DNA from 2 places in the Nocardiopsis sp. CA-288880 genome. Region 1 is predicted to be linked to the other one. Evidence: riboswitches for the same ligand, from Rfam matches in the RefSeq annotation. Region 1 holds a riboswitch; the other holds the start of a gene.

Evidence for each region. A riboswitch is a leader RNA that binds a small molecule or an ion and turns the genes downstream of it on or off. The one in region 1 is predicted to bind glycine.
Region 2: another riboswitch for glycine. It lies ahead of gcvT (glycine cleavage system aminomethyltransferase GcvT); the one in region 1 lies ahead of gcvP (aminomethyl-transferring glycine dehydrogenase).

Annotation. Positions count from the first base shown of each region.
Region 1 covers NZ_CP192105.1:4,998,855-5,006,295, reverse strand. The annotation lists gene ACQPYD_RS21815 (FHA domain-containing protein) at 297-839, shown strand; gene ACQPYD_RS21810 (bifunctional nuclease family protein) at 1,011-1,484, shown strand; gene ACQPYD_RS21805 (MerR family transcriptional regulator) at 1,923-2,408, shown strand; glycine riboswitch at 2,828-2,916, shown strand; gene gcvP (aminomethyl-transferring glycine dehydrogenase) at 3,015-5,909, shown strand; gene ACQPYD_RS21795 (tetratricopeptide repeat protein) at 6,161-7,396, shown strand.
Region 2 covers NZ_CP192105.1:6,157,913-6,165,353, reverse strand. The annotation lists gene glyA (serine hydroxymethyltransferase) at 1-652, opposite strand, end outside; gene gcvH (glycine cleavage system protein GcvH) at 660-1,040, opposite strand; gene gcvT (glycine cleavage system aminomethyltransferase GcvT) at 1,195-2,310, opposite strand; glycine riboswitch at 2,456-2,556, opposite strand; gene ACQPYD_RS26545 (penicillin-binding transpeptidase domain-containing protein) at 2,758-3,732, shown strand; gene ACQPYD_RS26540 (Lrp/AsnC family transcriptional regulator) at 3,749-4,774, opposite strand; gene ACQPYD_RS26535 (amidohydrolase family protein) at 4,965-6,239, shown strand; gene ACQPYD_RS26530 (AbgT family transporter) at 6,279-7,441, shown strand, end outside.

The sequences.
Region 1 (7,441 bases):
GAAACCCTTCCTGGACAGGGATATGGTTTAAAGTCGAGTGTTCCCTGGAGCGCCGCGTCGCCCACCGGACCGGGTATCCCGGCAACGGCGGACACCCTGACCGGGGGTGACGAGGAGTACGACACGGGGGATGAGACCTAGCGACCGACCGTGTGGGGCGCACCGCTGCCGCGACAGCGAACCGTCCCACCACGTGCCGGGCGACGTGTGGACCAGGTGTCCGCGCGGAACCCGGGACGTGTCACCGATCAGCCGAATCAAGCACCGCCCCGTGCGGTAGGAGGCCGAGCCGACCTATGTCGAGCGTTTACTGCACGCAGTGCGGTCACGCCGTTGCGGATGATGCCCGTTTCTGCTCCCACTGTGGAACCCCCGTCCGCAGGGCCGAACAGCAGGGCCCCCGACCCGGTTCGGGTGGGGACGCCGCCGGAGACGTCACGTCCACCATCTCCATCTCGGGGATACAGGCCCTGGAGGAGGAGGAGTCCGGCGACGAGCTGGGCGGTGACGACCCCGCCAACGCCGACGCCCTGCCTCCGGGCACGGCGCTGCTCGTCGTCAGGCGTGGCCCCAACGCGGGAAGCCGCTTCCTGCTGGACAGCGACGTGACCACCGCCGGACGGCATCCCAACAGTGACATCTTCCTTGACGACGTCACCGTGTCCCGACGCCACGTGGAGTTCTTCCGCCGCGGCGACGGGTTCGGCGTCCGCGACGTGGGCAGCCTCAACGGCACCTACGTCAACCGTGAGCCGGTCGACGAGGCCCAACTCGGTGGCGGGGACGAGATCCAGATCGGCAAGTTCCGCATGGTTCTGCTGACCAAGCCGCGCCGCTGAGGGGTCGCTGACCACGGACGACGGCGGCGGGCGGGCCGATGAGGTTTGCGGCCCCCCGCCGCCGGAGAGCTTTGTAACGAAGGGTGCCGATTTCGCCTTCGGGTCCTGAATCCGACGGCGGTCAGGTGACGAGCGCCCATCCGGTATGACGACGCGTGGGACGGAGCCGCTGTGAAGCACATGGAGGTTGTCGGCGTCCGGGTCGAGATGCCCTCGAACCAGCCGATAGTCCTGCTCAAGGAATCCGAGGGGGACCGCTACCTGCCGATCTGGATCGGCGGCGTGGAGGCGACCGCGATCGCGCTGGCGCAACAGGGCGTCGCGCCGGCCAGGCCGCTCACCCACGACCTGTTCAGGGATGTCCTGGACGCCCTGGACACCGGCCTCACCACGGTGAACATCACCGGTCTCAGCGACGGCATCTTCTACGCCGAGCTGGTCTTCAGCAACGGCGTGGAGGTCAGCGCCCGCCCCTCCGACTCCATCGCCCTCGCCTTACGCACGGGTGCGCCGATCTACGCCCACGAGGACGTGATCGCCGAGGCCGGTATGCCGATCCCGGACGAGCAGGAGGACCAGGTCGAGGCGTTCCGCGAGTTCTTGGACAACATCTCGCCCGAGGACTTCGGCAGGAAGGCCGAATAGACCGCTGCGGGGTCCGTGCGGCGTGGGCTCCGACCAGCGTGGAAGCAGAAGGGACACAGCTGCGACCTGCGGCTTTGTCCGACGTGCCGGTGATAGATTGGGCTGGGGAAGTGACCGTGGCGGTCAGGGCCGAAATCCGTGGAGGCGCACAGGGCGCCTCCGGGCGGGCCCCGGGGCACCAACGGCGCGCGCACTTGGCGACGCGCCGGGCCCTGTCGTTGACGCTGCCGGTCGGTAGTCCTACCGTCAGTGCAGTGGAACCCGCGGCGCACCCATCCCCTGAGTGGATATCCCCTGTCGAGGCCGCCGCGGGACGAGAAGCCGGAGGTCGGCGTGGCGGTAGCGAGCGGCAAGCGGAATCCCCATGACAGGCGGTCCGCGCTGCGGCTAGCGGGGCAGCAGGGCCTACTGTGCGAAGAGGACGTGGTGGCGCGGCCTATGGACGTCGGGTATCGGGGCCCAGCGGCGTGTACCGCCGCCGGGATCACCTACCGTCAGCTCGACTACTGGGCGAGAACGGGCCTGGTCGAGCCGAGCGTGCGCACCGGAGCCCAGAACGCCCCCCTGTACAGCCTGCCCGACGTCCTGATGCTCAAGGTGGCCAAGCGGCTGCTGGACACGGGCATATCGCTGCAGCAGATCCGGACCGCGGTGGACCACCTGCGGGGACGCCCCGCCCCCGATCTGGCCCGCATCACCCTCATGAGCGACGGCGTCAGCGTCTACGAGTGCACCTCCCCCGACGAGGTCGTGGACCTCATGCAGCGCGGCCAGGGCATGTTCGGCCTGGCGCTGGCCCACGTGTGGCGCGAGCTGGAGGAGGCTCTGGGCGTGGTCCCCGACGAGGAGCGGACCGAGCTCCCCTCCGCGCCCCCGCCGGTGGACGAACTCGCCAGGCGGCGCAGGGAGCGCCGGACGGGCTGACCCCGGGGACCTCCGGGCATCCGCCGGTGTCGTCCGCGCGTGCCGGAGCGAGCAGGCATTCGAGAGCCGTTCCCGGGCCGCGTCGTGCCCATGTCCGACCGTGCCGGCGCCCCGGCGACCGCGGGCCTGCGGCGTGCCCGGGGACCGGGAGGGGAGCGGCCGCCCGCCCGGTCCGCCGGCGGGACCCCGGGCACGGGGACCCGGCGCCCGAGGCCGCCCCGCCGGCGGCGGGGAGCGCACCCGCACGGCGCCGGTGTACGCGGACCCCGGACGGGCGGCGGACCCCTGCGCGCAGGTGGTCGAAACGCGTGGGCGGGCTCTGCGCCTGCGGCGATGATCGAGTACCGTCGTACTCACAACAGGGACGAAGGGTGGAATTCGCCCTGTCCCCACATGCGTACATAGCGTCAGCAGGCTGTCAATACCGCGCGGGAGAGACCCCGACAGGGGCGCCGACGGGGCAATACTCCCCAGTAACCTCTCAGGCACCACGGACCGCGCGGAGGAGGCCGCTCTGAAGCCGGGGCACGTCCGTGCCCGGTGACAGAGGGGGAGACCGTGAGGAACACCGCCGAGTCGACTCGGCCCTGTCACCAGGAGGTCTCCGTGCCCGATCAGCCCGTGAACACCCCCGGCGCGCCCGCCCGGGTGTTCGCCGACCGCCACATCGGCCCCACCCCGGCCGAGATCCAGGAGATGCTCAAGACGGTCGGCCACGGCTCCACCGCCGAGCTCATGGCGGCGGCCGTACCGGAGTCCATCCTCACCGGCCCCGGCAGCAGCGCCCCGCTCGCCCTCCCCGACGCGATCGGGGAGGCCGAGGCCCTGGCCGAACTCCGCGACCTGGCCGCGCGCAACGACGTGCGCACCTCCCTGCTCGGCCAGGGCTACTACGGCACCTTCACCCCGCCGGTCATCCTGCGCAACATCATGGAGAACCCGGCCTGGTACACGGCCTACACGCCCTACCAGCCCGAGATCTCCCAGGGCCGGCTGGAGGCCCTGCTCAACTTCCAGACCATGGTCTGCGACCTGACCGGCCTGCCGGTCTCGGGCGCCTCCCTGCTGGACGAGTCCACCGCGGCGGCCGAGGCCATGACGCTGGCCCGCCGGGCCTCCAAGAGCAAGGCCGACGTCTTCGTCGTCGACGCCGACGTCTTCCCGCAGACCCTCCAGGTCCTGCGCACCCGCGCCGAACCCCTGGGCATCGAGGTCGTCGTCGCCGACCTGGCGCAGGGCCTTCCCCGGGGCGACGCCTTCGGCGTCCTCGTCCAGTACCCGGGCGCCGGCGGCGCCGTGCGCGACCCGGGCGACGTCATCGCCGCGGCCCACGAGCGCGGGGCCCTCGCGGTGGTGGCCGCCGACATCCTCGCCCTGACCCTGCTGCGCAGCCCGGGCGACCTCGGCGCCGACATCGCTGTCGGCTCCACCCAGCGCTTCGGCGTCCCGCTCGGCTTCGGGGGCCCGCACGCCGGCTACATGGCCGTCGGGGAGAAGCTGCGCCGCCAGCTGCCCGGCCGCCTGGTCGGGGTCTCGGTGGACAACGCGGGCAAGCCCGCCTACCGGCTCGCCCTCCAGACCCGGGAACAGCACATCCGCCGCGAGAAGGCCACCAGCAACATCTGCACCGCGCAGGTGCTCCTGGCCGTCATGGCGGGGATGTACGCGGTCTACCACGGCCCCCACGGCCTGCGCGCGATCGCCCGCCAGGTGCACACCCGCACCGCGGCGCTGGCCGACGCCCTCATCGAGCGCGGTTTCGAGATCGTCCACTCCGCCTACTTCGACACCCTCCGCGTGCGCGTGCCCAGCGCCGCCCGCGTCGTGGAGACCGCCCTGGAGGCCGGGTACAACCTCCTCCCCGTCGACCAGAACACGGTCGGCGTGAGCGTGGACGAGACCACCTCCGTGGCCGACCTGGAAGCGGTGCTGGCGGCCTTCGGCGAGGCCGAGCGGGGCTCCGCCAGGGGCCTCCCGGACGTGGACCCGGAGGCCGCGCGCCTCCCCGCCGGGCTGGCCAGGGAGGTCGACTACCTCGCGCACCCGGTGTTCAACACCCACCGGAGCGAGACCTCCCTGCTGCGCTACATGCGCCGCCTGTCCGACCGCGACCTGGCCCTGGACCGCACGATGATCCCGCTGGGCTCGTGCACCATGAAGCTCAACTCGACCACGGAGATGGAACCCGTCACCTGGCCCGAGTTCGCGGGCCTGCACCCGTTCGCGCCGATCGACCAGGCCGCCGGGAGCATGACCGTGATCCGCGACCTGGAGGCCTGGCTGGCCGAGGTCACCGGCTACGACGCCGTGTCCCTCCAGCCCAACGCCGGGTCCCAGGGCGAGTTCGCCGGCCTGCTCGCCATCCGGGGCTACCACCGCTCGCGCGGCGAGGCCCACCGCGACGTGTGCCTCATCCCCAGCTCCGCGCACGGCACCAACGCCGCGAGCGCCGTGATGGCGGGCATGCGCGTGGCCGTCGTCGCCTGCGACGACAACGGCAACGTCGACCTGGACGACCTGCGCGCCAAGACCGCCGAGCACGCGGACGACCTGGCCGCGATCATGGTCACCTACCCGTCCACGCACGGCGTGTACGAGGACACCGTCACCGAGGTGTGCCGCCTGGTCCACGAGGCCGGCGGCCAGGTGTACGTCGACGGCGCCAACCTCAACGCGCTCCTCGGCTGGGCCAAGCCGGGCGAGTTCGGCGCCGACGTCAGCCACCTCAACCTGCACAAGACGTTCTGCATCCCGCACGGGGGCGGGGGCCCGGGCGTGGGGCCGGTCGCGGTCCGCTCGCACCTGGCCGGCTTCCTGCCCAACCACCCGGCCCAGTCCGAGGCGGGCCCGCACACGGGGGTGGGACCGGTGTCGGCCGCGCCGTTCGGTTCGGCGGGCATCCTGCCCATCTCCTGGGCGTACGTCCGGATGATGGGGGAGGAGGGCCTGCGCTCGGCCACCGAGGTCGCGGTCCTGTCCGCGAACTACCTGGCCAAGCGGCTGGAGCCGTACTTCCCGGTCCTCTACACCGGCGCGGGGGGCCTGGTGGCCCACGAGTGCGTCATCGACATCCGCCCGCTCCAGAAGGCCAGCGGGATCAGCAACGAGGACGTGGCCAAGCGCCTCATGGACTACGGGTTCCACGCCCCGACGATGTCCTTCCCGGTCAACGGCACCCTCATGGTGGAGCCGACCGAGAGCGAGAACCTCGCCGAGCTGGAGCGGTTCGTGGAGGCGATGATCGCGATCCGCGCCGAGATCGACCGGGTGGCCGGCGGGGAGTGGGACTCCGAGGACAACCCCCTGCGCAACGCCCCGCACACCGCCGAGGCGGTCACGGCCGAGAAGTGGGAGCACGGCTACACCCGCGCCGAGGCCGCGTACCCGCTGCCGTCGCTGCGCACGGACAAGTACTGGCCGCCGGTCGGCCGTATCGACCAGGCCTACGGTGACCGCAACCTGGTCTGCTCCTGCCCGCCGCCGGAGGCCTTCGCGATGTAGGCGAGCGGGACGGACGAGGGGCGCCGGTCCGCCGACCGGCGCCCCTCCGCGTGTCCGGGCCACGTGCCCCCGAAAGTGAATCTACGTCGTAAAGGCGTCGCGTGGACAAGTGCTCTGTCCGGTGAGGAGACGAGCACCGGACCGACATCCCCACAGGGCCGCCGCCTCCGGGCAGGAGCCGCGTTAGAGTTGCGGCGACCCGGTTCCGCGTCCCACCGCGAGACCCGCCGCCCCCATGGAAAGCGGAAGCAATGACCACGACGTCCGGACATCCCGCACGCTCTGGCCCCGCCGACCCGCCGCCGGCCGCCGACCCCCAGGACACCGGGGAGACCGACGCGGTCTCTGCCCAGGACGCCGCCGACGTGTGCGACCAGGCCCAGGACCTCGCCGAGAACGGCCACCTCAAGCGCGCCGCCAAGCTCTACCGCAGAGCCGTCGCCGCGGACCCGCACCCGCGGGTGCTCGCCCGCGCCCTGCTGGGCCTGGCCGTGGTCGAGGACCAGCGGGGGGACCTCCCCGCCTCCCGCGAGGCCGCCCGCGGGGCGGTGGCCACCGGCGACCCCCGGTACGCCCCGCGCGCCGCCTACCACCTCGGCCTGTCCCTCGAGCAGGAGGGCGAGCACGTCGAGGCCGAGGGCGTCTGGCGCAGGCTCGTCGACCTGGGGGAGCCCTCCTACGCCGCCGTGGCCCACTACGGTCTGGCGCGGTCGGCGGAGGACCGCGGGGACCCCGGCGCGGCCGAGGAGCACTGGGAGGCGGCCCTGCGCCTCCCGCGCGGCTCCGACCCGATCGGCCGCCTGCACGCGGCCACCGTCGTCGAGGCGGCCCGGGACCTGGCTGGCCGCCTGCTCGGCCGGGGGCTGCCGGGCGCCGCCTCCGCGGCCGTCGAGCGGGGGCTCTCGGTCGCGGACGACCCCGGCTTGCGCCTGCTGCGCGCGGCGGCCCACCTCGAACACGCCATCGCCGACGTCGGCGCGATCGTCGACCCGGGCGAGGGGGAGCGGGACGCGCCCGCCCCGGACGCGGGGACCTCGGCCTCGGCGGTGGAACTCCTCGCCGGACTGCTCGCCCTGCGCGGGGAGCCCGACGGCGCCGAGCGGGTCTGGCGCGCGGGCCTGGGGAACGGGGACCCGGAGACCGCGCACGAGGTGCGCCGTCGGCTGCGCCGGGGGTTCGCCGCCCCGGAGGACGCGGGGGCGGGCCCGTGGTGGGAGCCCTACCTGGAGGAGGCCGCGGCGACGGCCACCGCCCCGGCGCTGGCGGGGGAGCTGTTCGCCGTCGTCACCCGGATGCACGCGCTGCTGGCGCTCCCGGTGGTGGAGGGGGAGTCGCGCGCCGACGCGCTGCGCGCCGCCATGGAGCAGGCCCTGCGCACCCCGAGCGGCCTGGTGTGGGGCGCCGACGTGCACGCCGACTTCCGGAGCCGGCTGCGGGAGGCGATGGGGGGAGAGGACGTCCTGCCCGAGGGCTGGCCCGACCTGTGACACGGAACCGCCCGGGGCTCGTCGCCTTCCGGGCGGGTGTGCGTC
Region 2 (7,441 bases), 1.2 Mb from region 1:
GGTGCAGCCCGGCGGCGACCAGCCCGGCGAAGTGCGCCATGTCCACCATCAGCAGGGCGCCGACGGAGTCCGCGATCTCCCGGAAGCGGGCGAAGTCCAGCTGGCGCGGGTACGCCGACCAGCCGGCGACGATCATCTTCGGCTGGTGCTCCTTGGCGAGCGCCTGGACCTCGTCGTAGTCGACGGTGCCGTCCTCGTCGCGCACGTGGTAGGCGACCGCGTTGAGGATCTTGCCGGAGTAGTTGATCCGCATGCCGTGGGTGAGGTGGCCGCCGTGGGCCAGGTCCAGGCCCAGGATGGTGTCGCCCGGCTTGAGCAGTGCGAAGTACACGGCCGTGTTGGCCTGCGCGCCCGAGTGCGGCTGCACGTTCGCGTGCTCGGCGCCGAACAGCGCCTTGGCGCGGTCGATCGCGAGCTGCTCGACGACGTCGACGTGCTCGCACCCGCCGTAGTAGCGGCGGCCGGGGTAGCCCTCGGCGTACTTGTTGGTCAGGACGGTGCCCTGTGCCTCGATCACCGCCTGGGGGGCGAAGTTCTCCGAGGCGATCATCTCCAGGGTGTCGCGCTGGCGGGCCAGCTCCGCGTCGACCGCGGCCGACACCTCGGGGTCCAGTTCGCCCAGTGTCTGGTTGAGCGTGTTGTCAGTAGCCATCGGGGGCCTACTCCTCGCCTTCGGTCAGCTTCGTGTACTCCTCGGCGGAGAGCAGCCCGGAGGGCTCCTCGGCGAGCCGGGCCCTGAACAGCCAGCCACCCTCGAAGGGGGCGGTGTTGATCGTCTCGGGCGCGTCCTCGAGGGACTCGTTGACCTCGACGACCTCGCCGCTGACCGGCGAGTAGATGTCGCTGACGGACTTGGTGGACTCCACCTCGCCGCTCGGCTCACCGGCGGTCACCTCGCTGCCGACCTCGGGCAGCTCGACGAAGACGATGTCGCCCAGGGACTCGGCGGCGAACGAGGTGATCCCGACGGTGGCGATCCCGTCCTCGACCGCGACCCACTCGTGTTTGGCCGTGTAACCCAGCTCCGTGGGAACGCTCACTTCAACTCTCCTTGGAGGTGTTCCATTTTCCTGCCGTGCACCTGTGCTGCCCGGCCCGGCCTACGCCCGGTCGCGCCCCGTGCGTGCCGGTCCCCGGTCAGGGGATCCGGCCGCGCGGGGCGCGCGGGCCTTCGGGGTGTGAAGGCCCCTGCTGCTACGGCTGCCGCTTGTAGAACGGCAGCTCGACCACGTCGACGTCCTCGCCCCTTCCGCGCACGTCCACGGTGAACGCGCCGGTCGAGGTGTCGAGGTCGCCGTCCACGTAGGCCATGGCGATGGGGCGGCCCAGGGTGGGGGAGGGCGCGCCGCTGGTGAGGGTTCCGACGGTCTCGCCGTCGCGGAGGACGTCCTGGCCCTTGCGCAGCGGGCGGCGCCCGCGCGCGACGAGGCCGACGAGGCGGCGGGGTCGGGCGGTGCGGGAGGCCTCCTCCAGGGCGCCGCGGCCCACGAAGTCGCCCTCCTTCTCGAACTTGACCACGCGGCCCAGCCCGGCGTCGAAGGGGGTGAGCTCCGCGGTGAGCTCCTGCCCGTACAGCGGCATCCCGGCCTCCATGCGGAGGGTGTCGCGGGCCGACAGCCCGGCCGGGACGAGCCCGTGCCGTTCGCCCTCGGCCATCAGGGCGTCCCAGACCAAGGGGGCCTTCGCGGCGGGCCGGACGAAGATCTCGAAGCCGTCCTCGCCGGTGTACCCGGTGCGCGCGAGCAGGACGGGCTGGCCGGCGACGGTGTGCTCGTACCCCGCGTAGTAGCGGATGCCGTCCAGGTCCGCGTCGGTGAGCGGCGCGAGGATCTCGACCGCGCGCGGCCCCTGGATCGCGATCAGGGAGTGGTCGGCGGACTCGTCCGCCACCTCGACGTCGAAGCCCTCGGCGCGTTCGGCCAGCGCGGCGGCGACCACGGGCGCGTTGGCGGCGTTGGCCACGACGAGGTACTCCTCCTCGCCCAGCCGGTAGACGATGAGGTCGTCCAGGACGCCGCCCCCGGCGTCGGTGATCATGGTGTAGCGGGCGCGGCCGACCTTGACCCGGGACAGGTGGCCGACCAGGGCGAAGTCGAGGGCTTCGGCGGCCTGCGGGCCGGTGAGGCGGATCTCGCCCATGTGGGAGAGGTCGAAGAGTCCGGCGGCCTCGCGGACCGCCTTGTGCTCGGCGGTCTCGCTGCCGTAGCGCAGCGGCATGAGCCATCCGGCGAAGTCGACCAGCGTGGCGCCGGCCTTCTCGTGGACCTCGCGGAGCGCGGTGGCGCGCGGCGCTGATGCGGGATCGGACATGGGCACTCCCGAGAGGATGGGCGTCGTGTCGTGCAGAGGCGTTGCCATCCTCCCCCTCTGTCATCTGTGCCTGAGAGCTTCGCCGCGCGCTCGGCGTGGCTTGCACCTTCGGCGAGGGACGCTGGTCCCTGCTTTCCAGAGTGGTCTCGCCCGTACGGTCCGCTGTGCCTGAGAGGTTGTCGTGGGGAGGGATTGCTCCTTCGGCGGCCCGAGATGGCTACGCGGGCACTCTCCCGTACGGGGTCAGCAACACGTTCAGCCTAGCAGCGGGCGCACACGGCCCCCAAAGGTGCCCGGGCCGGTGCGGGAGCCGGGGGCGGGGCGCGGCACGGGTCCCCGGGGGGAGCTGCCGCCCGGTCGCGGGAGTCGGGCCGAACCCGTCGCGGAGGGGGGCTCCGGGGGTTAGCGTGAGCCGGGGACGGACTTCCTGCGTGGGAGGGATGACGGGTGCGAGCGGACGGGAACCGGGAGACGGGCGGACGGGCGCGGGCGGAGCGCCGAGGGAAGCGGCGGCCGGCGGCCGTGCACGGCACGGCGGTGCTGGCCGCGGCGTGCGTCCTCGGGCTGACCGCGGGCAGCGGGTGCGCGCAGGGCGGCGGCGGTGGCGGGCCGGAGGCGCCGTCCGAGGGCCGGCTGGAGGCGAGTGCGCAGGAGCGGCGGGGCGACGTGGCCGCGGTGGAGCGCCAGGACCTGGAGTCGGTGTTCGCCGAGGCCGGGGTGGAGGGCACGTTCGTGCTCCACGACACCCGTGCCAGGGAGTCGACCCTCGTCGGGGCGGAGGCGGCCTACGAGCGCGCGGTGCCCGCGTCCACGTTCAAGCTGGCCAACACCCTGATCGGCCTGGAGACGGGCGCGGTGTCGGGACTGGACGAGGTGCTGCCCCACGGCGGCGGGCAGCAGCCCGTCGAGGCGTGGGAACAGGACATGTCCCTGAGGGAGGCGTTCCCCGCCTCGAACTTCCCCGTCTACCAGGAGCTGGCCCGCAGGGTGGGGCACGAGCGGATGGCGGCCTGGGTGGACCGCTTCGACTACGGGAACCGGGACGTCGGCGGCGAGGACGTGGAGGACCGGTTCTGGCTGGACGGTCCGCTGGAGATCTCCGCCGTCGAGCAGACCGAGTTCCTGGCCTCGCTGGCCCGTTCGGAGCTGCCGGTGGACGCGGCCCACCAGGAGGCGCTGCGCGAGATCGCCCTCGTGGAGGAGGGCAGCGGTCATACGCTCTTCGCCAAGAGCGGCTGGGCGGTGGACGTCGATCCGGCCCCCGGCTGGTGGGTCGGCTGGGTGGAGCGCGGGGAGGACCTGTACACGTTCGCCCTGCGCATCGAGATGGACGACGACGCGAACGCGGAGCTGCGGGAGCCCCTGGCCCGGGAGCTGCTGGTGGAGCTGGGCGCGCTGCCGGGCGGGGCCGCCGGGGACTGATCCGGGCGCGCCGCCGTCAGGGGGACCCGGCCGGGAGCAGCTGGACGGGGACCGAGCGGGTGAAGCGCTGCTCGGCGTCCATCACCCCGCCCATGAACTTGAAGGTGCGCAGGGTCATCCGCCGGTCCGCGATGCGCAGGCCGGGCAGCTCCTCCAGGAGCTGGCGCTCCACCCGGGTCAGGTCGGGGGCGTCGCGCAGCCACAGGATGAAGAGGGTGTTCTCGGGCCCGGCGATGGTGGTGCACAGGCGTACTTCGGGGATGCGCTCGCCCAGGTCGCTGGCGCCCTCCAGGACGCGGGGGTCGACGGTCCCCCAGAGGGTGGCGGCCGCGTGCCAGCCCATGCGGGCGCGGGAGATGTCGCAGCGCAGCCCGACGAGCGACTGGCGCAGGAGCCGGTTGACGCGCCGCGCGGCGGTCGTGGGCGCGATGTCGAGGCGTTCGGCGATGTGCTGGTACCCGAGGCGCGCGTCGACGCACAGCAGGTCGATGATCCGCTGGTCGAGGGGGGTGACGCGCTCGTCGCCCGGCCCGGGCCCCCGCACGGGGGAGAGGGCCCGCAGCCGGCGCCGCTGCTGCGGGGACAGGGCGCGGACCTGCCACAGGTAGGCCTCCCGGGGCACCTCCGTCACGACGTGCACCCGGTAGGACACCACGTCGGGGAAGCCGCCGACCCAGTTGAGCAGGTAGTCGGCCAGCCCCGCGCCGGGGACCACGGTGAGCATCAGCTGGTGCGACCCGGCCACGAACTGGATGCTGAGGGTGTCCCGGTCCTGTGCCAGGGCGGCGGCCACCCGTTCGACGGTGCCGTTGCGGCAGCTGAGTTCGACGTAGGACAGGTTGCGCCGCGCCATCACGCGCTGCCGCGGGAAGACGGCGATCCTCGCCAGCCCCTCCTCCTCCAACCGCCTCCACCTGCGCGCGAGCGTGGTCGGGTCCGCCTCCAGGATCGGCGACAGCTCGGACCAGGACGCGCGGGGCGCCATCTGCAGGGCGTTGACCAGCGACAGGTCGAACTCGTTGGGTGTGGTGGATTCCTGCATCAGCGACCTCGAAAAACTCTTTTCCGGCGATCTGGGCATCTTAGGGGCGGCTGAGCGTAGGTTTTCGCACAGCCGTCAAACGGCTCTGAGCTGCGTATTTCCAGAATGTTAACCATGGCCGGAGCAGTGATTTCGCATTGTGGAATCAATGGTCCGAGGCCTGGCGAGGAGAAGGGTGAAGGTGGCGCCGATGGCTTCGGAGGACACCGCTGTCGTCTTTCGCAACGGGACGGTCGTGGACGCGACCGGCGCCGGACCGCGCGAGGACTGGGTGGTCGTGGCCCGCGGCGGCCGCATCGACTGGATGGGGCCCGCCGCCGACGCGCCCGAGATCACCGCGCCGCACCGGGAGATCGACGCCCGCGGCGGCACCGTCCTTCCTGGGTTCGTCGACGCCCACGTGCACATGACCATGGGGGGCGACGGCATGAACCCCGCCGCGTTCCTCCACCAGCCGCCGCACTACGGCTACTACACGGCCATCCCCCGGCTGCGCGCCACCCTCGACGCCGGCGTGACCAGCGTCCGCGACCTCGCGGGCCTCGACCTCGCCGTGGTCCGCGCGGTCGAGGAGGGCATCGTCGCCGGACCCCGCATCATCACCGCCTACCGCGCGCTCGGGCCCACCGGCGGCCACGGCGACTTCCGCACCTGCTGCGGGTTCGACTTCGGCACAGCCCTGGGCCCCGGCGGCGCGGTGTCCATCAACACCGACGGCGCCGCCGAGGCCCTGCGCGGCACCCGCGAGGTCATGCGCAACGGCGCCGGGGTCGTCAAGGTCATGGCCGGCGGGGGCGTGTGGAGCCCCCAGGACACCCCCTGGCACGACGGGCTCAACATCGAGGAGATGACGGTCGTCGTCCGCGAGGCCGCCGCGCACGGGATCCCGGTCGCCGCCCACGCCCAGAGCGCCCGCAGCATCCGCAACGCGCTCGCCGCCGGTGTCACGAGCATCGAGCACGGCTACGAGATCGACGCCGAGGGCATCGAGGCGATGCTCCGCGACGGAGCCTTCCTCGTCCCCACCCTCGCCACCGCCACCACGCCGCCCGACCCCGCGAAGTCGGCGGGCTACGCGGTGGAGAAGAAGCTCAGGCTCCAGGAGCACCTCGGCGAGAACATCTCCGCCGCCGTGGCCGCCGGGGTGCGCGTCGCCCTGGGCACCGACTCCGGCATCTTCCCGCACGGCCGCAACCTCCACGAGCTGGCCCTGCTCGTCGAGCACGGCATGACCCCCATGGGCGCGATCCTCGCCGGGACCCGCGAGGCCGCGGAGCTCCTCGGCGTCGCCGACCGGGTCGGCACCCTCCAGGTCGGCAAGTGCGCGGACATCGTCGTCTGCGCCGGCGACCCCCTGGAGGACATCACGCTGCCGGGAGACCCGGCCAACATCACGGTGGTCGTCAAGGACGGCGTCGTCCACAAGGACACCACCGCCCCCGGCCGGCCGCCGGCCGCCGCCTGAGCCCCCCAGACCCCGCCCCCATCCCCCCGTGAGGTGACCATGACCACGCAGAGCCCGAAGAAGGGCGCGGCCGGCGGTGGGACCGCCCAGGAGCGCCCCGGCCTCCTCGCGCGCTCCCTCGACGGCATCGAGCGCGTCGGCAACAAGATCCCCGACCCCTTCGTCCTCTTCCTGATCCTCTTCGCGATCATCGCGGTCCTGTCGACGGTCATGTCGCTCAGCGGGGCCACGGTCGAGGTGCCCGGGAGCGAGGACGGCGCCCAGCCCGTCAGGAGCTTCTTCTCCGCCGAGGGCATCACCTGGCTGACCACGTCCCTGGTCACCAACTTCGTGTCGTTCCCGCCGCTCGGCGTCGTGCTGACCGTCCTGCTCGGCGTCGGCGTGGCCGAGCGGACCGGGCTGCTCACCGCGCTGGTGCGGCGCGCCTTCGGCGGCGCCCCCCGCTGGCTGCTGCCCTACGTGGCCTCGTTCGTCGCGGTCTCCGGCAGCATCATGAGCGACGCGGCCATGGTGGTCGTCCCGCCGCTGGCCGCCATGGTGTTCAAGGCCGCCGGGCGGCACCCGGTGGCGGGCCTGCTCGGCGCCTACGCGGCGGCCACGGCCGCGTTCAGCTGCAGCCCCTTCGTCACCAGCACCGACGCGCTGCTCTCGGGCGTCACCAACGCCGCCGCCGAACCGCTGGGCCTGGGCACCTACGTCAGCCCGATCTCCAACTACTACATCACCCTCGCCATCGCGCTCATCCTCAGCTTCGCCGCGGGGTTCATGATCGACCGCGTCCTGGAGCCGTCCCTGGTCCGCCGGGGGATCACCCGCGACAAGGTCCGGGCCGAGGCGGGAACCGAGGAGTCCGAGGCCAAGGTCATGGACCCGAACCTCACCGACACCGAGCGGCGCGGCCTGCGCCGGGCCGGGGCGGCCCTGCTGCTGACCGCCGCGGCGGTCCTCGCCCTGTGCCTGCCCCCGGGGGCGCCGATGCGCAACGAGGACGGCGCCTTCCTGCCGGAGTCCCCGCTGCTCAGCTCCGTGGTCTTCATCGTCTTCCTGGTGCTCCTCCTCCCCGGCGTCACCTACGGCGTCGTGACCGGGAGCATCCGCAAGGGGGCGGACCTGGCCCTCGTGATGGGCCAGACGGTCAAGGAGATGTCGCCGTTCATCGTGCTGGCCTTCGTGATGGCGCAGTTCCTGGCGCTGTTCAACTG